2 regions of the Viridibacillus sp. FSL R5-0888 genome follow, and region 2 is predicted to be linked to the other one. Evidence: riboswitches for the same ligand, from Rfam matches in the RefSeq annotation. Region 2 holds a riboswitch; the other holds the start of a gene.

Region 1 (12,205 bases), 1.0 Mb from region 2:
CAAATTGAAAAGGTACATGTGGTAAAAGGGAAGTTGAACTTTACAGAAGAAGAGCTGACAGATGCCTTTGAATTTATAGCACAACTTTCAACAGTATCGATTCAGTAAGAAAATCCCCAATAGTGGGGATTTTTTATATAAAAAAGCCATCCCTAGAAAGAGACGGCTCTATTTGAAAAAAGTATATTATTAAAGGTCGCTCTTACGTACGCCACCAATAGCGAAGTGTGATTTTTGCATTTCTTCGATGATAATTGAAATGTTTTCTTTTGGTGCATCTACAGATTCGGAAATTGCAGCTGTTACCTTTTCAACCAAATCACGTTTTTGATCGTCTGTGCGACCTTCAATCATTTTTATTGTTACTATAGGCATAAAGAGTCCTCCTCATATAAAATATAGTGTATATTCGTTATAATAACAGAACGGAGGGATTTTGCGAATGACTAATGAAGAAAAACCAAAACAAAAATTAGGCTTTACGATTATTAAAAACGATCCAACAGACGGACATAAAGGATTTGGCGTAGGTTCTTTAACGCTTGAGAATGTATCACCAGTCATCATCGATATTGAAGAAAAAAAAGCCACTGTAGAAGTAGGGGCTATGCATGCACGTAGTGATGTTGAAAGAGGTATTAAATTTACAACGAATCGAGAAGATTCAGCAGGCGGTAAGCCATATTGGTTAGTATGGGTGACTATCGATCACAAAGAAGGCGGAGCTTACTTCGCTGGTATAACGGCTTGTGAAATGGTTGTCAATAGGGAAAAACGTCGTGGTTATAAAATTTTAGCAGACCATGTCAATAAAATGGATAAATCGATGAAGCGTCATATCATTATAGAGCATATGGATGCAGAGTCAAAACGAGTGCTAGGTGAGTTTTTACACGGCTTTAACGAGAAAATGTGGTCTTTAAGTTCAGAACAATTACGTAAAGAATTGGCCTTCTAAAATTTTGAAAATAATTGAACAAAATGTGACATTTGTAAAGCGGTTTCAATACATGGTTGAAACTGTCATTGAAAGGCAGTACACTTTAACTACAACTTACGAAAGTAAGCTAGGACATCTGGTAACCGATTTCAAATGAGTGACAAGTGGCATTTTGACAAACCCAAGCCGAATGCCCCATGTAACTCATATTTTCGAGAACCAAAAAGCTTCATCTTCCTAAGGATAACGGACTCCTTAGAAGATGAAGCTTTTTTATTTATTCAAATAATGAAAAAGGAAACAGACTCCAAGATGTTTCGTCCTTTTTCGTTAAATCACTAACAATGCTTGGATCAGTACATAGCTTTTTTGGAACATCCTTCTTTTTCATATAGACAAGTCGTTGTTTATCACAACTTGATGTTGCGATACCGCCTGTTTTAACATCGACAATTACGCCTTCAATATTATCGGGTGCCATAAATGGCTCACTAGGAAGTCCTTCATGTACTTTTTCCATAAAATCAATCCAAATTTGTTTTGTAGCACGTGAATCTTCTGCACTTGTCATTTGTTTTCCTTTATCATAACCGTTCCAAACACCAGCAGTTAAAGAAGGGGTAAAACCAACCATCATTTGATCGGTTAAAGTTGTACCGGATTTTGCTGCATAAGGTCTGGTTTGTTTGTTGCGAATTGAAATCCCGGTTGCCGGTGCGTAATCATTAAAGACTGGATCGAACATACCAGTCATCAACTGTGTGATTAAAAATGCGTCATCTGAATTAATTACTTGTTTCTTTTTTTGTTTCTTTTCTGCTTTATAAATAACTTTCCCGTTTGCATCTGTAATCGAAATAATAGTCGTTGGTTTCTTTTGAACACCTTTTGCCGCTAATGTATTATATGCGGAAGTTAAATTCATTAAGCTTACTTCAGAAGTACCAAGAGCTACTGCTGGTGAATTTTGTAATTTACTTTGAATATTAAATCGCTCCAGTACACTGCTGAATGCCTTATAGCCGATTGTTTCAAACGTCTTGACTGCGTAGATATTATCCGATATAGCAATTGCCTGTGCCAATGACATTGGATGATCCGCGAATTCGCCGTTTACATTTTTGGGTTCGTACTTAGAGCGTCCATCATCATAAGTGAAAATGGTAGGGCTAGTATCCATAAACGTTAAAGGAGTATAACCTTTTTCTAGTGCAGCACTATACAAAAATGGCTTAATAGCAGATCCAGGTTGCCTTTTTGCTTGTGTTACCCTATTGAATGTACTTGTTAAATAATGTCGTCCTCCAACTAGAGCAGTAACATAACCTGTAGAAGGATCCATACTAACGAAGCCAACTTCTAGTTCATTATTTGGTAACGATTTTTCAACAGCTTCCTCAGCAGCTTTTTGATGGGAAGTATTCAATGTTGTTTTGATTACCCAACCACCTTCTTCAAAGCGACGACCTTTCTCAGTCAGTATATCTTTTGCTTCCTGCCAAGCTGTATCTAAAAAGTATGGTGCTAGTGATTTCGAATTTTCCCATTCCTCATATTTAAAATCAAGAGTCTCCTTCTTAGCTCGTTCTGATTGTTCTTCAGAAATAACATTTTGGTTAGACATCAAACTTAATATTAATTGTTGACGACCTATTGATTTTTCCTTATTTACTGCAGGGGAATAAATGCCTGGTCCTTTTGGAATTCCAACTAGTAAAGCAGCTTCAGAAAGTGTTAAATCTTTTGCTGATTTCCCAAAATAAAATCTACTTGCAGCTTCTATACCGTACATACCATGTCCAAAGTAAACAGTATTTAAATAGCCTTCCAAAATCTTATCCTTATCATAAAAGACTTCTAAACGGTATGCATAGAGTGCCTCATTTGCTTTCCTTAACCATGATTTCTCATGCGTTAAATACAAATTACGAGCATACTGCTGCGTAATTGTACTCGCTCCTTCAACTTTGCGCATTGCCTTAACATCTTTCAATAATGCACCTGCAATACGGGTGTAATCAAAACCGTTATGCGAATAGAAATCTTTGTCCTCCGTTGCAATAAGTGCTTGTGCAACAAAAGGTGAAATTTCATCTAGGTTTACCCAGTAGCGACGTTCCATAGAAAATTTATCGCCAGCTCGATGTCCATCCGTATCTAAAAAAACGGTTGCCTTCGGAACAGCGAGAGAAGGCGCACCCGCAATTTGTGCGTATATTCTGAGTGACAGCAATACTGTTAAAACAGCTGAAATACCTACGACACTCCACATAAGAGTACGTTTCCATCGCTTATTCACCCTTCTTTTTCGCCAATAGTCTGCTCGATTCATAAGAACAGCTCCGTTCCACCAATTTAGCGATAGTATGTGATGATTATATGTAAAATAAACGGACGAAAAAAATTAAAAAGGATGAATTTGGTAATTATTTGACAGCAACAAAAAACGCTAAGATAATGGTGAATTCTCTTAGCGTTTTTTAAAAATATTTCTAATTATTTAATTGATTAAAGTGAACGAGTTGATTTGAACCTCTTTCTATAGCTTGCATGATGGCTTTATCTGCCGAAAATGCGAGATCCTTTGACGTATTACCATTGTCAGGATATGAACAAATACCGATGGAAACCGTAATAGGAATTACATGACCAGAGGACACAACGAGTGGCGTTTTGGCAATTTGTGATTGAATTAAATTTGCATAATGTATTCCATAAGCAGGCGGAGCATCTTTGCAAACAATATAAAATTCTTCACCACTAATTCTAGCAGCTTCTGCATCAATCGTTTTCACATAGTTTTTTAACTGTGTACCAATTTGTTGTAAGATTTCATCACCAACAGGATGACCATACGTTTTATTAACTTTTTTAAAAGAGTCAATATCAATTAATATCAATGAAAAGGGGACATTATTAGAGAGTAAATCATCTATTATTTGCTGGAAGCGTCGGTTATTCGGCAGTCCAGTTAAATAATCTGTTTCTGCCATTTTTTCAGTTTCTCGCATACGATTAAATTGATTTCGAATTGATTTTAATACAAGTAAAGTTATGTAAAATGACAAAATATAAAAAAGTGCAGTTTGAATAACATTTTGTAAGCCATGTGTCCAAGTATCTGAAAGAATATAGAAAACAATGCAAACTTGGAAAACGATATAAGTGAAATAGAAATAGATATTGCGGAATGTAATTGGTTTTTTTATTGAAATAAATGTGATAACGCCACCAATTACTAAAATATTTAATCCTGCAAAAATAGATGTTTCTGACAATCCAAACACATAAATTCGAAAAATCCCAATGATGAGAGAGGACAGAGCGATAGCAATTGGACCTCCGAGCAATCCACTGAGTAAGATACTAATAAAACGACCATCACTAATAATATCATTTTGGTAATGTACAGCCGTGCCCATCAAAAGTAAACCGGTAAGTCCAGCTACAAGACCGACAATCCAAGGTTGCAGCTCAATAAAACTATCTTGATAAGGTTCTAAAGACTCGTATAACCAATATGAAAATATAACAAAAGTAAATAATATCGAAAAATTAATGACTAATTCGAGCAACATATAGATTCTCTCCTACCATTTTATCCCTCCATTATAACATCCAATTTTACAAGGAAAATGAAAATAATTATGCATTCGCTATAAAACGACAAAAGGTAGTTCGAGCGTGTGATTTTAAAGAATTCACTGTTTGTCCTAAATTTACTTACACCTTGAAAAAACAAGCGAATCTAACCTATAATAAGAAGGTTATATAAAGAATGGAACGGAGGCCCATAAGTATGACTAGTGAACTTAAAGCACCCGTAAAATTAAAGTTAAAAACGACAATTCGACAATCTGAAGCAGAAGCAGCTGAAACTTATGAGCTTTGGTCAGAAGGTACGATAGTTCAAAAAAGGGACCAAACGTACTTACAATATGAAGAAGTTCAAGAAGATAAACATATTCGTTCAACTTTAAAATTCGGTAATAATGAGGCAGTTATTCTTCGAAATGGTGATGTGAAAATGCGTATGCCATTTTTACTTAATCATGAACAAAACGGCCATTATGATAGTGAATTCGGTGCATTACCAATCGTGACGTATACGAAGGACATGCTATTCGAACCGCATGACAGTAAAATGAGCGGACGATTTTATTTAAACTATGATTTAATCATTGGTGGACAATCAGTAGGCGATTATACTTTAGAAATTAATTACTCGGAGGGAAAATAATGAACGCAGTAGAACAAGTGCAACACGCGATTAAAGAAGCGCTTCTTGCAGCAGTATCAAAAGCAGGTCTTTTAGAAGATACATCAACATTGAATATACACTTAGAAACACCAAAGGATAAGACGAATGGCGACTATGCAACTAATATTGCTATGCAACTTACAAAATTAGCGAAAAAACCACCTCGTGCAATCGCTGAATCTATTATTGAAAACCTTGATACTACAGGTACTGCTATTGAGAAGATCGACATCGCAGGTCCTGGTTTTATGAATATTGTGCTACGCAAAGACTATTTGGCAGAAGTAATCACAACTGTTTTAGCGCAAGGTACAGAATATGGACGTTCACAAGCTGGCGCTAATGAAAAAGTACAAGTTGAATTTGTATCAGCTAACCCAACTGGTGACCTTCATTTAGGACATGCCCGAGGAGCATCTGTAGGGGATTCATTATGTAACGTTCTAGACTTTGCAGGATATGATGTCTCACGTGAATACTACATCAATGATGCAGGTAATCAAATCAATAATTTAGCAGCATCTTTAGAAGCTCGCTACAAACAATCGTTAGGCTTAGATGCTTCTATGCCTGAAGACGGTTATCATGGTCAAGATATTATCGATATCGCAGGTAAATTAGCTGCTGAGTTTGGTGATTCGATTCTAAGTAAATCAGATGAAGGACGCTTTGAATTTTTCCGTGAGCATGGCTTGAAATTAGAGCTTGGTAAATTACAAAAAGACTTAGCAAACTTCCGTGTAGACTTTGACGTTTGGTATTCTGAGACATCACTTTATAAATCAGGTAAAGTTGAAACGGCTCTAGAAAAACTTCGTGCGAATGGTCATGTATTTGAAGAAGAAGGCGCTACTTGGTTCCGCTCGACAACATTTGGCGACGATAAAGATCGCGTACTTATAAAAAATGATGGCTCTTACACATATTTAACACCAGATATTTCATACCATGAAGATAAAATTCAACGTGGATTCACTAAACTTATCAACATTTGGGGAGCTGACCACCATGGCTATATCCCGCGTATGAAAGCAGCAATCGAAGCACTTGGTTATGATCGTGACACATTAGAAGTTGAAATCATTCAAATGGTGAACTTAATGAAAGACGGCGAAAAAGTGAAAATGAGTAAACGTACAGGTAACGCGGTTACTTTACGCGAACTTGTTGAAGAAGTTGGCTTAGACGCAGTACGTTATAACTTTGCAATGCGTGCAGGTGATTCACATATGGACTTTGACCTTGACCTAGCTGTTAAGCAATCAAATGAAAACCCTGTTTACTATGCACAATATGCACATGCTCGTATTTCTTCAATCTTGCGCCAAGCAAAAGAACAAGGATTAGCAGCATCTAAAGAACATTTAAATCTTCTTAATGCAGAGAAAGAAATTGATGTCTTGAAAAAAGTAGGGGACTTCCCACAAGTTGTTGCGGATGCTGCGAAGAATCGCACACCACACCGTATTACTAACTACATTCAAGAACTAGCAGCAACTTTCCACAGCTTCTACAATGCTGAAAAAGTATTAGATGCTGATAACAAAGATCGCTCAGAAGCACGTTTATCTCTAATTACAGCAGTTCGTACTACAATCGCCAACGCACTAAAACTTATTGGCGTATCAGCACCTGAGAAAATGTAATGACAGAAATACCCTTTTAGCTACTGAGGTTGAATAAGCTTGTGAATCTAAGAGGTACTTATAAAAAGACTATTTCTCACTGAATAAGTGTGGAATAGTCTTTTGGTTTTTATAAAGAACAAATGAAAGAAAAAAATTGCGCTAGTTAAAGATAAAATAGCTAGACTTCATCGATTCATGTCACAATGTGTTATTGCTAATAGTTCCACCAAGCCTAGTAACATCTTGGACAAGTATTTAATTTTCTGTATAATTGAACACGATGTAATAACAATTGTATATTGTGAAACATGATGGTTCTTTACTTTGATTCAGTAAAGAGAAAAGGGAAGTCGGTGTAAATCCGACGCGGTCCCGCCACTGTATGTGTGAGTAAGTCGTAATTTGTCACTAAAGTATAACACTTTGGGAAGGCACGGCAAGCTGTGATCACGAGCCAGGAGACCTACCAACATGGAGACCACCAATTAGAACTACGCGGATAGAAATGGTGTCAGTAAAAGTGCATTTTAGTACAGCTATGTATATATTCACTGTCATCGTATCTCTCGTCGTAAAACGAGAGATTTTTTTATGAACAAGGAGGAAATGTAAATGAAGAAAATATGGCAATTTTGTTTAGTGTTTGTTTTAGCACTAGGCGTATTAGTAGGCTGTGGCCAAACGGAAGATACGAAGAAAAAGGAAAATAGTGAATCAGCGACAGAGCAACAGGTAGCAGGGTATCCATTAACAGAGACTGATGCACTTGGCAATGATGTGAAATTTACAGAAGCACCAAAGAGCATTATTACATTGGTACCAAGTAACACAGAAATTCTTTTCGCGTTAGGATTAGAAAAAGAAATTATTGCTGTATCGGATAATGATGATTATCCTAAAGCGGCAACGAAAAAAGAAAAAATCGGTGGGATGGAATTTAACGCCGAGAAAATTATTAGCTTAAATCCAGAAGTTGTTTTTGCACACGAAACACTTTTAGGTACTTCTGAAGCAGGTCTCCAACAATTACGTGATGCAGGATTGAAAGTTTTCGTTGTAAAAAATGCTGAGAATTTTGATGAAACGTATAAAACAATTGAACAAATAGGCCACATTACAGGTAAAGCAGATGAGGCTAAGAAGATTACTGATGATATGAAAGCAAAAGTAAAAGAAGTACAAGTTAAAGTGAAAGATGTAAAACAAAAATCAGCATTCGTCGAAACAACAGACGAACCTAATATTTACACTGCGGGTAAAGATACATTTATGCAAGAAATGTTTGATCTAGCTAATATTAAAAACGTCACAGCAGATCAAACAGGCTGGTTCCAAATTGACTCTGAGGAAATTGTGAAACGTAATCCAGATACAATTATTGTGAAATACAACCATGTGAAAAATATTGTCGAGAAGGTGAAAAAACGCCAAGGATTTGATAGTATCACAGCTGTTAAAAATGATGCAGTTGTTCAAGTTGATGCGAACTTAACAAGCCGTACAGGTCCTCGTCTTGCTGAAGGATTAGAGGTCATTGCAAAAGCAGTATATCCAGAGGCTTTTGAGTGAGGAAAACCATTTTAGGGTACACCATAGCCTTTGTGATTTTAATTGTTAGCATTTGGCTAGGTGTATCAATTGGTTCTGTAAAAGTACCAATTAGTACGTTATGGAATACGGCAGCGGATCCAACAGCGACGAATATATTGTGGAAAATACGCATGCCGCGTGTTGTGCTTGCAGGGTTAGTAGGAGCCTCACTGGCCATTGCGGGCGCTGCTTTCCAAGGATTGCTGAAAAATCCTCTCGCCGATCCGTATACGTTAGGAGTGTCATCTGGTGCCTCGGTAGGTGCTGTGGTGACGCTCTTTTTCGGCATTTCGACCCCTATTTTTGGTATATACACATTACCAGCCTTCAGCATGCTAGGGGCCTTATTGGCGATGATGGGTGTAATGGCTTTTGCACGATTAGTTGATCGAACTATGAAAATGGAAACGCTGATTTTAACAGGGATTATCGTTAGTTCATTTTTAGGTGCATTAATTTCATTGTTAATTGCGTTAACAGGTGATGAGTTAAGGCAAATCATTGGGTGGCTGATGGGGAGCGTTTCAATGCGTGGATGGCCATATGTCAAGATGGTGTGGCCTTTTGTACTCATCGGTTCATTTTTATTATGGTTAAACCGTCGTGAATTAAATGCGATGTTATTTGGAGAAGAGCGTGCCAAGTATCTTGGCGTTGACGTGAAGAAAAGTAAAATTCTGATATTAATAGGCGGATCTATGTTAACAGGTGCTGCAGTTGCAGTGTCTGGAACAATTGGCTTTGTGGGACTTGTTGTACCGCATATGACACGACTTTTATTTGGGGCAGATCATCGTCACTTGCTGCCTTTATCGTTTTTAAATGGAGCATCATTACTAATTGTTTGTGATTTATTTGCTCGTACGATAATTTCCCCAACAGAGTTACCAATCGGTGTCATTACTGCACTTATTGGGGCGCCAGTATTTTCATATATCTTTTTCCGACAAAGAAGAACGAAAGGTGCGTAAGTATGCTTACTGTAGAAAATATTACTGGTGGCTATGATGCCACCAGGCCAATAGTACAAGATGTTTCGTTTACAGTGAAAAAAGGCGAAATTCTTGGCGTTTTAGGACCAAATGGTAGCGGCAAATCCACATTATTAAAAGTGATTAGTGGTATCCTGCCATCAACAACTGGTCAAGTACTTATCGAAGAACAAAATATAAAACATTTCTCACCGAAGGAATTTGCGCGCAAAATGGCTGTTTTACCACAGCTTCATGCCCATGCCTTTTCGCATTCAGTACGTGAGACGGTAGCCTTAGGTCGCTACCCACATCAAAATAGTTGGTTTTCGACATGGTCAGAACAAGATGAAAATGCAGTGAAAAAAGCTATGAAGCAAACGGGTGTAGATAGCTATGAACATACAAACCTCGAATTTTTATCAGGTGGGGAGCAACAACGTACATTTGTAGCACAAGCACTTGCTCAGCAAGCTGATATCTTACTTTTAGATGAACCTACGAATCATTTAGATATTGCACATCAACGACAACTGCTAGATATGATTCGTCTAGAAGCAGTGCAAAATGGTTTAACAGTTATTTCTGTTTTTCACGATATGAATTTAGCTTCACTTTATTGTGATCGCCTATTGTTAATGGAAAAGGGACATGTAAAAGCTATTGGAGAACCGCATGAAGTGTTGAAAGAACAGCAAATTTTAGAGGTATATAATACGCGCGTTTCAAGTTATCCGCATCCTGAATTGCCAAAGCCACAAGTAACACTGATGCCAACAGCTATTGATGAACGTGAATCATATGTAGTGACAAAAGAACAATTCAATATAAGAGATGAATTTGTTGAGCTTCGTACGGAAATTCCTTTGAAAACCGTTTCCTCAGCTGTTCACAATGCTGGTTTTGGGTGGTTCCAGTCATTTGTCAATCGTGCAGTTGATTTGAATTATATGTGCGAAGATGCACATGAGGAATTAAAAGGTTATCTTAAAAAACATGACTTTATGCCATCTAATACGGTGGCCATGATGACTGCAGTTGCAGCGAAGCATGTTGTTATAAGGGAATTTTCAAATGCAAACGGAAGTATTATTGTTGCAGTTACAGCTGGTGTTGGAAATGCAGTAGATGTTTCAAGGGCACATGAAAGAGTCAGTAAACCGTATATAGGAACGATTAATACTTGGGTCATTATTAACGGGAAACTAACGGAAGAATCCTTTATGCAAGCCATGATAACGGCAACTGAAGCTAAAGTAAAAGCAATGCACCAAGAAGAAATCATGGATCCAATATCCAATACGATTGCAACAGGTACATCAACAGATAGCCTATTAATTGCCGCGACACAAAATGGGACATTTATGGAATACGCCGGACCTATAACAGATATTGGGAAATTGATTGGTTACGGGGTGTATGAAACGACAGTAACAGCACTACAAGATTACAAACGTGCCAAGGGAAGGTTATAAAATGTTAGCACATATAATTGCTTGTACCATTGGGGTAGCTTTAGATTGGTTAATAGGTGACCCGCCCAAAATGCCGCATCCCGTACGTTGGATTGGCACATTGATTGCCAAACTAACAGAGCGTTTGAATAAAGGTAAGCATCGTAAATTAAAAGGACTTTTACTTGTCCTAATTGTTGTTGGTTTAACAACTACAATTACTTTTGCAGTAATTTATTTTGCATATTCTATCAATGTTATTCTAGGTATTTTTGTAGAATCAATATTAATAGCTGTAGGTTTAGCAGGGAAAAGTCTAAAACAAGCAGCACTTGAAGTTTACAATCCACTTGTATCAGGAGATTTGCAGGAAGCTCGTGTGAAGTTATCTTGGATTGTAGGGCGTGATACAGATTATTTATCGGTACCTGAAGTGACGCGAGGTGTAGTTGAAACCGTGTCTGAAAATACGAGTGATGGTGTAACAGCTCCACTCTTTTGGGCGTTTTTATTTGGCGGCGCTGGTCTATGGATGTATAAGGCAGTTAATACGCTTGATTCAATGGTCGCTTACAAAAATGATCGCTTCGTAGATTTTGGATACGTTGCTGCACATGTGGATGATGTATTAAATTATGTGCCAAGTAGAATGACAGGTTTATTACTTATGCTAGGTACAAAAAATGAAAGTGGAAAACCAGTCGCCTATCGCATGAAAGGGTGGCTGCGTGATGCAAAAAAACATCCAAGTCCAAATAGTGGATGGCTTGAAGCGGCTACAGCATATCAATTAGGCATTCAGCTTGGTGGTGTGAATAGGTATAAGGGGATTATCTCGAATCGTGCGAAAATGGGTGAGTGCCATTATGAGCTAGGGCCTCAGCATATTATACGTTCTATTAAACAGATGCAAATTGTAACCATATTATTTTGGCTACTAATGGTCATTTTAGGAGGGTTTTTCGTTGTCATTACCTAATCACGGGGCAAATCCATATCGTTTATATACACAGCTGGGCATCCAACTACCAGCTGATATATTAGACTTTAGCGAAAATGTAAATCCAGCAGGTGCACCAGATTTTATCAAAAATGATTGGAAAGATTATTTGCAATTATTGCAACATTATCCGGACCCAGAAGGTGAGCCATTTCTATCTGCTGTCGCTAAATATCACGACATTTCTACAGAAAACATCGTATTAGGAAATGGTGCGGCGGAAATTTTCTCATTACTTGCGACATATTTCCGGGGAAATAATGCAATTATTTTACATCCGACTTTTTCAGAGTATGAAGCGACATTAAGAGAAAATGATGTAGAAATACAGCGTGTAGTATGTGAAGATATCGTTAATTGG
Region 2 (12,205 bases):
GTTAGTACTATCAGAATGTATTAAGGTTGTTTTTGGACCTAATAGTATTCCTGTAGATGTACCTTCATATTTAGCAGGTAGCTGGGAAATCGGTGAAGTAATTGTGATTAAATATCGTATTTTTATTATCGTTATTGGGCTTATTATTTTCGGAATATTTCAATATGTATTAAAGAAAACAAAAATCGGTTTAATCGTACGTGCTGGTGTGATGGATAAAGAAATGGTGCAAGTATTGGGTATTAATATTAAACGTGTTTTTTTATTCGTTTTCATGACCGGTTCAGCAATGGCAGCATTCGGCGGAATGCTTATGGCTCCGTACTCGGGCGTAATATACGCAGAGATGGGAATGGAATATGCCATTTTAGGATTTATCGTAGTAGTAATAGGTGGGATGGGAAGTTTCTCTGGTTCATTAATGGCAGCAATTTTAGTGGGGCTTGCGGGTAGTTTCATGGCGTACTATGTTCCATATTTATCATTAGCGGTCAATATGATTTTGATGGCTATTGTATTAATCTTCCGTCCACAAGGCTTATTCACAAATGCGAAGGAGGGCTAAAAATGAGACATGAAAAATACTTTTCTCTTAAAAATTTGACATTTTTGATAATTATAATAGCACTCATTTTCTTTCCCTATGTTGCAGATTCTAGAACGTTAACGATACTAATGACCCAAATATTTATTTTCAGTATATTAGCCATGAGTTATGATATTTTACTCGGTTATACAGGAATTGTGTCGTTTGGGCATGCTATGTTTTTTGGAATAGGCGCATATACAACGGCCATTTTACTTAGTACTTATAACAATACTATGATGATTTTCCTCATTTCGATTATTGTAGGTATGATTTTTGCTGGTATTGTTAGTTTCCTAGTTGGGCTCCTGACACTGCGTTTAAAGAGCCATTTCTTTGCCATGTTGACATTGGCGATTTCAGGTTTGTTTTTAGTTGTAGCGGAGAAATGGCGTACTGTTACAAAAGGGAATGACGGCTTTACTTTCAGAGCTCCGGATGTATTCAGAGATCGTGTTATCTTTTATTTCTTCGTCTTAGTCTGTCTTGTTGTCGTATTCCTTGTACTTAGACGATTTGTAAATTCTCCATTAGGAAAAGTACTAATTGCAGTTCGTGAAAACGAACAAAGGACACGATCACTAGGATTTAGAACATTACACTATAAGGTAACGGCTTCAGTTGTAGCTGGTGTTGTTGCTAGTCTGTCAGGATCACTCTATGCAATATCTCTCCGCTTCGTCAATACAAGTGTAATGTCAATGGATATAACATTAGATGCATTGTTAATGACGATAATTGGTGGTGTTGGCACACTTATCGGGCCAATTGTTGGCAGTCTAGTGATTGAAACTGCTCAACATTATCTATCAGGTTTAGCTAATGACTACCCAATTTTTGAACGCTGGATTATCTTCTTTGGGATGCTCTATATTTTAGCAGTCATCTTCTTCCCAAAAGGCATTGTTGGTACTGTATATGTGAAATATTTGACTTGGAAATCGAAGAAAGCCAAACCCCAACTGCCTACGCAATCTGTACCTTTGGTCAAGGATAAGGAGCGATTTGAATGAATATAGGGATTGTAAGTACCGGAATCTATTTACCTAAAAATCGTATGACCTTTGAAGAGATTAGTCAAAAATCGAATATTCCAGTTGATATTGTTAAAACAAAATTGGGGATTATTGAAAAGACGATTGCTGGACACGAAGATCATACAGTGCAAATGGCAGTTTGGGCTGCCAAAAGAGCCTTAGAAAAGACAAATTTATCCCCTCGAGATATTGATGTCATTATTTATATCGGTGAGGAGCATAAAGAATATCCACTGTGGACAGCAGCTATTAAAATCCAAGAAGAAATTGGTGCTTTAAATGCATGGTCATTTGATGTACAGCTTCGATGTGGAACGACGATAATGGCGATGAAAGTTGCAAAAAGCTTAATGCTAGCTAATGAAGATATTCGTACTATCTTACTTGCAGGAGGATATAGAAATCATGATTTCATCGATTATACAAATGATCGAACACGGTTCATGTATAACTTAGGCGCTGGTGGAGGAGCTATGATTCTACAAAAAGATGTGAAAGAAAATATCGTTCTTGAAAGTGATTTGATAACGGACGGATCTTTTTCAGAAGATGTAGTTGTACCGGTTGGTGGAACAAAAAAACCATTGACCCCTGAATTACTACAAGCAGGTGCATATAAATTAGATGTGCTAGATCCTGAAGGCATGAAGACACGTCTTGAGCAAAAGTCATTGAGTAACTTTTTAAAGGTAATCCGCCAATCTTTATCGAAGAGTGGATATGACGAATCTCAATTGGATTATATTGCTATGCTTCATATGAAAAAGTCAGCACATGATTATGTACTTCATTCACTAGGGCTAGACGAATCACAGTCAATTTATTTATCACATTACGGACATATTGGTCAGATTGATCAAATTTTATCATTAGAGTTAGCTTTAGAAAAAGGGATAATAAAAAACGGAGATATTATCACGCTTGTTAGCGCAGGTATTGGTTATGCATGGGGGGCAGTAACAATTCAATGGGGAACTCATGAGGAGGAGATTGTATGACATTGCAACAAGACGTATTAAAAAAAGTGCTGTTATCTAACGGAGAAACGATAGCTTATCGTGAAAGAGCTGGTGGAGATGAGCTTATAATTCTTGTTCACGGCAATATGACATCTTCAAAACATTGGGATGTACTAATGGAAGAACTTGATGGACGATTTACAATTCTATCACCAGATTTAAGAGGATTCGGTCAATCATCTTATAATAAACGAGTGTCACATATTCGTGACTTTAGCGAAGACTTAAATCTATGGGTAGATGCTCTCGGGTTAAAAGATTTTACTTTAGTAGGTTGGTCTACTGGGGGGGCTGTTGCAATGCAATTTTGTGCAGATTATCTCGGATTATGTAATAAATTAGTCCTACTTGCTTCCGCTTCAACAAGAGGTTATGCATTTTATGCGTCGAATCCGGATGGTTCACCTAATCTATTAAAGAGATTACTTACTCTAGAAGAAGTTGAAAAAGATTCTGTAAAAACTGTACCTATGCAAAATTTATATGATAGTGGGAATCGTGAGGGATTAAAAGCAGTTTGGAATGCGCTTATTTATACGCATAAGCAACCATCAGAACTGCAGTATGAAGCCTATATAGATGATATGTTGACACAGCGTAATCTTGCAGATGTATATCATGTGTTAAATACGTTCAATATTAGTTCTAAGAAGAATGAAGTAAGTCATGGACAAAACGAAGTAGCGAAAATCCAAATACCTACACTAATTATTTATGGTGATCGTGATTACGTAGTACCTGAGACTATGACAAAAGAGATAATAGAAGATTTTGAGGGACGTGCAAAAGTAGTAAAACTGAACGACAGTGGTCATTCACCATTAATAGATGATTTAACACAACTAGTTAATCAGATTGAACTATTTATATAATGGAGGAATTGGAATGAGATTACAAAATAAAGTGGCAATGATTACGGGTGGAGCTAGTGGAATTGGTTTAGCAGCAGTAAAACGATTTGCAGAAGAAGGAGCAATAGTTATTATTGCGGATTACAACGAAGAAGCCGGATATAAAGTTGAAGCCAAATACCTTGAAAATGACTATGATGTAGCTTTCTATCCTATCAATGTAACTAAACGTGAGAGTGTCAATAATGTAATTGCAAAAGTGATTAACAAATATAATAAGATTGATATTTTAGTAAATAATGCGGGTATTACAAATGATGCAATGCTTTCAAAAATGACGGAAGAACAGTTTGATCAAGTAATCGATGTAAATTTAAAAGGTGTTTTCAATTGTACTCAAGCAGTTACGCCATCTATGGTAGCACAAGGCTATGGGAAAATTATTAACACATCATCTGTCAGCGGTGTCTACGGCAATGTTGGTCAAACAAATTATGCAGCTACAAAAGCAGCTATTGTTGGGATGACTAAAACTTGGGCAAAAGAACTAGGTAGAAAAGGAATTAATGTCAATGCAGTTGCACCAGGTTTTACTAGAACACCAATGGTTGAAAAAATGCCATCTAAAGTATTAGAGAAAATGGAATCCATCGTTTCTTTACAACGTTTAGCGGCTCCAGAAGATATTGCCAATGCTTACCTATTTTTAGCTTCAGAAGAAGCAAGCTATATTACAGGCCATGTATTACAGGTTGATGGTGGAATTATGATGTAAGGGGGGAGAAGTTATGCATAGTGAGCAATCATGGATATTAAAAAGAGCTGCCATTACCCCCAAAAAAACATCGTTGATTGATATTGCTACCAACAGAAGCTGGTCCTATAAACAATTGGGCTATGAAGTGACAAAGTGGGTTATGTTTCTAAAAAGCTGCAGTCTACAAAAAGGTGATCGGGTCGCCGTGATTGCGGAAAATAGAATTGATCTATTTGCCATTCTTTTTGCATGTGCCATCGGTGGTTACATCTATGTTCCCTTAAACTGGAGATTAAGTCATTCAGAACTTGACTATATTCTTGACGATTGTACACCAGCCTTAATACTATATGAAGATCAATTTATGAAGCTTATTGCTAATAACCCACATATGAAAGCATACCCAATTACAATAGAGATTTTAGCAGAGCACTTCGATGTACCAACAAATAATTGGAATTCGAAAGACGCATGGTTAATGATATATACTGGTGGGACAACTGGAAAGCCAAAGGGTGTAATCTTATCATATGATGCGGTAAATTGGAATGCCTTCAATACTATTATTAGTTGGAATATTAGTAGTGATGATTGCACATTAAATTATATGCCATTATTTCATACGGGAGGCTTGAATGCATTATCAATTCCGATATTAATGGCTGGAGGTACAGTTGTAATAGGAAATAAATTCAATCCTCAAGAAGCAATCCAGTCATTGAATACTTACAGCACAACAATTTCGTTATTTGTCCCGACAATGTATCAATCTATGATTGATACAGAAGAATTCAAGAAAACAAGTTTTCCTAGTATAAAAGTATTTTTATCAGGTGGAGCTCCATGTCCCATCACTGTGCATAAAACCTTCTTACAAAAGGGAGTACCATTTAAAGAGGGTTATGGATTAACCGAAGCTGGTCCCAATAATTTTGTTATTCAACCAGAGGAGGCCGCAATAAAACTAGGATCTGTTGGAAAGTGTATGCAATTTAATGAAGTTAAAATTCAAGCTCCGAATGGTAGAGAATGCGGACGTGATGAAGTAGGAGAACTATATATTAAAGGAAAGCATATGTTCAGCGAATATTGGAAGAATCCACAAGAGACAGCTAAAACTATTATTAATGGATGGCTTCGTACTGGTGATTTAGCGAAGATGGATCTGGACGGAGATATTTATATCGTAGGACGAGTAAAAGAAATGATTATTTCAGGGGGGGAAAATGTCTATCCTCAAGAGGTGGAACAATGTATTATTACTCATCCAAAGGTGAAAGAGGTCGCAGTTATAGGAATTGCTGATTGTCACTGGGGTGAAATCGTTACGGCTTTTATCGTATCAGATGATGCATTTAATAATGTTAAAGAAATTCAAGACCTTTGTAGAAGTCATCTAGGTAGTTATAAAATCCCTCGGAATATTTATTTTATCCCTGAACTACCAAAAACACATGTAGGGAAAATTGATAAAAAGAAACTTCAAACGATTCAAATGTAAACGGTCTGTTGGGTTATTAACGGGTTCGGAATTGAGGAGCAAAAATGTAAATAACCATTAAAAAAGGGGTGCAATTAGCACCTCTTTATCATCTGTTTTAGCGATTAAATTAGACCTAAATTGGTTATCTTTTGATAATCTCATTATTGCACTGAATTGTCTTTAATGCTTCCTGAAGTTTTTCCACTACCCTTGATAAAGCTAATATTGAATTTGTTGTATCGAATTCTTCAATATCCAAGGAATGATTTGCATTTTGGACAATCTCTATCTTTAAATTTGAGTTACTTAATTTTTCAATTTTATTTGAATTGAAATGATAAAATAAACGAAGTGCTAATTTCACTTTAATAGAAATCGGCACTTCGTTTATTCGCTATACGTTATCGTGTCACTTTTGAATCCAAAATTGATACTCTAATTAGTTTTAGTACTCTAAAAGCGAACCAGTTATTTATAATCAGGTTATTTTTTATTGTTAAGCATAAATTTGGAATTTTTCACTTTAGGTGTAAGGCAATGTAACGTTTACAACCAGCAACGATATAAAAAAAAACGTGCAAATTTTTGTGGTAAAACTTTTGTATAAAATTAAGTCTTTAAATTGATATAGCTTTAAGTAGTAATAACGAATATACTTTATATTAGGAAAACTTTTTTTATTTCCACAAAAAAATTACATATAGTATTGGAATAGGTGTGTTCGTTTAATAGCGAATACTTAATAGGGAAGTCGGTGAAAATCCGACATGGTCCCGCCGCTGTAAGGGTGAGCCTCATGCAAATAAGTCACTGGAATATCCGGGAAGACGCATTGGAGCGATGAACCTAAGTCAGAAGACCTGCCTGTTCTAAAAATGCTGTTAACCTACGGGAGATAGGGAGGTGTTGGAGTGCTAGGAGATAAATTTGATCTAAAACTATGAGCATTTCTAACCTTTTTAATTGGGTTAGGAATGCTTTTTTTGTATTTCAGTATTTTTAATAGTTTAAATTCTAAAAATGAAGGTGATTAAACATGTTTATTAAACAAAGTAAGATACTACGGAATTTTCTTGTTCTACTAGTAATTTTCGCGAGTTTTATTACTGGGTGTAGTAACAAAGCAAAAGAACAAGATAATGCGTCTGTTAAAGATCAATCAAAAGTTGTTACATTTTCCATGACTGGAGATATAGGCGACTTAAATCCACATACATATTTTCCAAATGAGTTTTTCTCCCAAGCTATGGTATATGAATCACTTGTTTACTACGGGAAGGGAGGGGGAATTCAACCTTGGTTAGCAGAAAGCTGGGATATTTCGAAAGATGGCAAAGAATATGTATTCCATCTGAGAAAAGATGTTGAGTTTTCTGATGGTTCGAAGTTTAATGCAGCAATTGTAAAGAAAAACTTCGATACAATTTTAGATAATCGCAAACAACATGAATGGGTAGAGTTAATCAACCAAATCAAAAACACAGAAGCATTGGATGAATATACTTTTAAACTTACATTGAACAATTCTTATTATCCAACGCTTCAAGAATTAACTTACATAAGACCTTTGAGGTTTGTTGGAGAAGCTGCTTTTCCTGACAGCCAAGACACATTTAAAGATGGACTTAAATCTCAGATTGGTACAGGTCCGTGGGTACTTAGCGAATATAAGAAGAATGAGTATGCGGTTTTTAAAAGAAATGAAAAGTATTGGGGTACTAAACCTAAAGTAGAAAAGGTAGTTGTCAAAGTCATTACAGACGGAGAATCTAGAGTATTAGCTTTTGAGAAAAACGAACTTGATTTTATTTTTGGTAATGGAGTCATTAGTCAGGATTCTTTCCAGTTTTTAAAGGATTCAGGGAAATATGAAACTAAATTATCAGAGCCTACTGCTACAAGAACGTTACTATTTAACACAAACAAAGAAGCAACTAAAGATCATAAAGTGCGTTTAGCACTCAATTATGCTTTCAATAAACAGGCAGTAATCGATAATATTTTTTATGGTATGGAAAAAAAGGCAGATACACTGTTCCCACCTGTATTGGATTACACAAAGATTGATATAAATCCATATGACTATGATATTGCGAAAGCAGAACAGTTATTAGATGAAGCAGGCTGGAAAAAAGTAGAGGGTAAAGCATTTAGAGAAAAAGATGGAAAAGAGCTGCAACTGGAATTCTTATTTAATAGTACTGATAACATCCAAAAGTCGATTGCTGAATTTGTACAAGGTGATTTTAGAAAACTAGGAATTGATATTAAGTTAACTAGTCAGGAAACGAATACTTTCTGGACAACTGCATTCCAAGGTAATTACGATATATTATTTACATCAACATGGGCCGTACCTTTTGACCCGCATTCTTATTTAGCCTCAATTACTACAGATTCGGAAAATGGTGGTCCAGATTATACTGCATTATTGGGATTACCAGAAAAGAAGGAAATAGACGAGAAGATTAAAAAAGTACTTTTAACTACAGATGAAAAAGAAAGAAAAATGATGTATACAGATATTTTATCAACATTACATGATCAAGCAGTATACTTACCGATATCGTACCAATCAAATGTAGCTGTATATCACAAGAATATTAGCGGATTAGATTTTTTACCTCAAGAAGCTGAGGTACCTTTAACTACAATTGATGTTAAATGAAGCAAGAATTATTAATAATAACTTAAGGAGTGCTACATGAGTTGGTTTATAGTTAAACGTCTCTCAAGTCTAATTCCAATATTATTAGGAATCTCCATTATTACTTTTATTTTATTGCACTTAATTCCTGGAGACCCAGCAGTAGCTTATTTAAGATTGTCGAATATTCCCCCAACCGACGTGGCTGTGACTGACTTGCGACTCGAACTCGGATTAGATAACCCTTTATATATTCAGTATTTTGATTGGTTGGTAAAGGTGATTCAACTGGATTTGGGGATCTCTTATCTGTCCAAAAATGCAGTCTCGGACGAAATTTTGTTGCATCTAGTACCTACAATTCAGCTAACAGTTACTGCGCTTTTCTTTATTGTAGTTATTAGCTTACCAATTGGAGTGCTTTCGGCTATCTACAAAGGAAAATGGATAGATCAATTTAGTAGAATAATAGCTTTTGTTAGTGTTTCAATGCCTACATTTTGGTTTGGTTTTCTCTTGATTTATTTTTTATCCGTAAAGTTAGACTTTTTCCCTGTTTTGGGTAGGGGGACACTAGCTCATTTAGTCCTTCCTTCCTTAACACTCGCTTTTGGCTATATCGGCACGTATATACGATTACTTCGAGCTAGTATGCTAGAAAATTTGAATGAGCCGTTTGTTGTATATGCTAGAGCGAGAGGTTTGCGGCAAAGGCAAATTATTAGTAGGCATGTTTTAAAAAAATCCATCCTACCTGTAGTAACCGCACTTGGTATGAGTTTTGGGAATATGTTAGGCGGAGCAGTAATTGTTGAAACGATTTTCGCTTGGCCAGGCATGGGACAATTGTTCGTCTCCTCTATTTTAAATCAGGATTATCCTATGATTCAGGGCTGTGTATTGTTTATGAGTGTAATTTTCGTGTTCTGTAATCTCCTTGTGGATGTTACTTATTCCTTCCTGGATCCACGTATACGATTGGAGGAAGGGAAATGAAATTAAATATAAAGATGCAACGAACGCTACTAAATCATAAGCTCATGATAATTAGTAGTATCATTATTTTAGGTATGATTGGGGTTGCACTCTTTGCTTCTTTTTTGGCTCCTAATGACCCAAACCTTGTTGATATCGCTCAAAAACTACATGGTCCTTCATCTCAGTTTCCCTTAGGAACGGATCATCTAGGGAGATGTATATTATCGCGATTAATCTTTGGAACTCAGACCTCTCTGGGTACAGCTATCCTTGTTATGGGATTCATGATGATTATTAGTGTTCCACTTGGCATAATTGCGGGCTTTATAGGTGGTAAGGTAGATTATCTATTTATGAGAATCTGTGACATTCTAATGGCATTCCCAAGTTTTCTGCTTTCATTGGCATTAGTAGGGATTTTGGGACCAGGTCTTTTTAATTTGATCTTAGCAATGGTTCTTGTTCAATGGGTTTTTTATGCTCGTGTCATTCGAGGAATGGTACTCAGTGTTAGGGAACAAAACTATATAGTAGCAGCCAAAATATGCGGTACACCAAAGTTTGTTATTATAATGAAACATATTTTACCCGCTATCATTTCTCAAGTTGTTGTTTTAGTTTTTATGGACATTGGAGGAGTTATTTTAGCTATTTCTAGTCTTTCATTTTTAGGTCTTGGAATTCAACCACCAGAGGCAGAGTGGGGCATGATGATTAATGATAGTAAGTCATTTTTTAGAAATTATCCTTCCTTGATGTTGTACCCTGGGATAATGATCTTCATTGTAGTTATTGCCTTTAATTTGTTTGGTGAAGCTTTGAAAGATGCTTTAGACATGAAAAGGGCTGGAGGGGGCGTAGAATGAGGCATCAACCGATTTTGACTGTAAATAATTTGAATATATCTGTTTCAACACCTCTTGAAGTGGTTCATCCGGTACGTGATGTTAATTTTGCGCTCCAGTCCGGGAAAGTGTTAGGTATTGTTGGAGAAAGTGGATCAGGGAAAACGTTAACGTGTATGTCTTTATTAAGACTTTTACCTGAAAATGTAAAAGTTGAGTTTGGAAGTATTAATTATAGAAATCAAAACCTTTTAGAATGTTCAGCAGAAGACATTAGGAAAGTACGGGGAAATGATATTGCTATGATCATGCAAAATCCTATGATCGCCTTTAATCCTGTAAGAACAATTGAAAGTCATTTTATTGAAACAATTAGAACGCATTTACCTATTACAAAGCGACTAGCGAGAAAAGTAGCTGTAGAATATCTTGAAAAAACGGACCTTCCTAATCCAAAGGCAGTATTAAAGCAATATCCATTTCAGTTAAGTGGTGGAATGCTGCAACGAGTAATGATTGCGATTACCATGTCTTTAAAACCATCTATCCTCATTGCAGATGAACCGACTACTGCCTTAGATGCGACAAATCAACTTCAAGTTTTGAAACAATTGGATAAGTTAAAGAAAGAATATAATACAGGTATTTTATTAGTAACCCACGATTTAGGGGTGATTGCTCAATTGGCCGATGAAGTAGCTGTGATGTATGGTGGCTATATCGTTGAGAAGGCACCAGTGTTGAAGTTATTCAATCAACCAATGCACCCATATACTCGAGTCTTGTTAGAGTCAAGGCTTGGATTAACACGAAAAAAGATACAAAGTGTTAGCCCTTTAAGTACATATTCAAAAAATAACGATAAAAAATGTCCATTTCTAGATAGGTGTGAAGAAGCAAATCATTCGTGTACAAGTTACAATCTTGAGTATAGAGAGTATGAAAAAGATCATTTTGTACGCTGTGTAAAGATACATGAAAGTGTAGGTAATTGAAGAATGAGTTTACTAGTATTGAAAAATATAAAAAAATCATTCTTTCTCAAGAACTCGGTTTTTGAGAAACGTAGATCGATAGAAGCGGTTAAGGATATCTCACTTACTTTGGAACAGGGAGTTTGCTTAGGAATTGTCGGAGAAAGCGGGTCAGGCAAAAGTACATTAGGAAAGATTATTTTAGGACTTGAAAAGCCGGATCAGGGAGAAGTCTGTTTTTTAGGGAAGAATCTACATAATTTGAACTCAAAAGAATTAAAAGAGTTACGCCAAAATCTCCAAGTGGTCTTTCAGGATTGTTATAGTGCGGTTAATCCAAGACTTACTATAGGTGAAAGTATTGCTGAGCCATTAAGAAATTACAAAAGGCTCTCGTCGGCAGAAGAGGAAAAGCAAGTGCTGGAGCTTTTGAAGAAGGTCGGGTTAAGGCGGGAAGACATACATAAATACCCTTCTCAGTTCAGCGGAGGGCAGCTACAAAGAATCAATATTGCTAGAGCAATTGCCCTTAAACCAAAGTTAATCATACTTGATGAGGCTGTAAGTGCATTAGATGCCCTCGTTCAAATACAGATATTAAATCTTTTGGCACAATTAAAGGAAGAATTTCAACTTTCATATCTTTTTATTTCTCATGATTTACAGGCGGTCAATTACATAGCTGACTGTTTAGTTGTGATGCATCAAGGCGAGATTGTTGAAAGGCTAGATGATATGGAGCAGCTTGAACAATTAGCAAATCCTGTTTCTAAAAAGTTGTTATCCTCTGTTCTACCTCCGTTTCCTGGGTATATGAAATGTGAGGAAATATAATTATTAATACATTTAACTAAAAAGTTAATAGTAGATAATGAAAAAGACTAAGCCAAAATGGTTTAGTCTTTACTATTTGCATTCAGTTGATATTTTTTTAATTAGTAGCAACCTGTTTGTAATACTTTAGTCGTATGAAGTCGAGGGTAGGTACTAACAAAACCAAGTAAAAACGTAGCAAGATAGGATAGAAA

The links. Region 2 has a riboswitch for cobalamin ahead of nikA (nickel ABC transporter substrate-binding protein). Riboswitches for the same ligand answer to the same signal wherever they lie in the genome.
Region 1: linked by a shared signal. The riboswitch ahead of MKY02_RS19285 (helical backbone metal receptor) and the one ahead of nikA (nickel ABC transporter substrate-binding protein) in region 2 are both predicted to bind cobalamin.

What each region holds. Positions count from the first base shown of each region.
Region 1 covers NZ_JBBPAU010000001.1:3,888,866-3,901,070, reverse strand. Annotated here, with positions in the region: gene MKY02_RS19320 (YwgA family protein) at 1-108, shown strand, start outside; gene MKY02_RS19315 (2-hydroxymuconate tautomerase) at 190-375, opposite strand; gene MKY02_RS19310 (YwhD family protein) at 443-958, shown strand; gene MKY02_RS19305 (transglycosylase domain-containing protein) at 1,218-3,272, opposite strand; gene MKY02_RS19300 (GGDEF domain-containing protein) at 3,433-4,518, opposite strand; gene MKY02_RS19295 (DUF1934 domain-containing protein) at 4,740-5,180, shown strand; gene argS (arginine--tRNA ligase) at 5,180-6,847, shown strand; cobalamin riboswitch at 7,125-7,314, shown strand; gene MKY02_RS19285 (helical backbone metal receptor) at 7,442-8,398, shown strand; gene MKY02_RS19280 (FecCD family ABC transporter permease) at 8,407-9,390, shown strand; gene MKY02_RS19275 (adenosylcobinamide amidohydrolase) at 9,393-10,865, shown strand; gene cbiB (adenosylcobinamide-phosphate synthase CbiB) at 10,867-11,823, shown strand; gene MKY02_RS19265 (pyridoxal phosphate-dependent aminotransferase) at 11,810-12,205, shown strand, end outside.
Region 2 covers NZ_JBBPAU010000001.1:2,892,715-2,904,919, reverse strand. Annotated here, with positions in the region: gene MKY02_RS14515 (branched-chain amino acid ABC transporter permease) at 1-565, shown strand, start outside; gene MKY02_RS14510 (branched-chain amino acid ABC transporter permease) at 568-1,599, shown strand; gene MKY02_RS14505 (3-oxoacyl-ACP synthase) at 1,596-2,621, shown strand; gene phaZ (intracellular short-chain-length polyhydroxyalkanoate depolymerase) at 2,618-3,514, shown strand; gene fabG (3-oxoacyl-ACP reductase FabG) at 3,528-4,268, shown strand; gene MKY02_RS14490 (class I adenylate-forming enzyme family protein) at 4,282-5,751, shown strand; partial or broken gene MKY02_RS14485 (hypothetical protein) at 5,876-6,073, opposite strand; cobalamin riboswitch at 6,430-6,615, shown strand; gene nikA (nickel ABC transporter substrate-binding protein) at 6,770-8,401, shown strand; gene nikB (nickel ABC transporter permease) at 8,438-9,376, shown strand; gene nikC (nickel transporter permease) at 9,373-10,224, shown strand; gene MKY02_RS14465 (ABC transporter ATP-binding protein) at 10,221-11,198, shown strand; gene MKY02_RS14460 (ABC transporter ATP-binding protein) at 11,202-12,011, shown strand.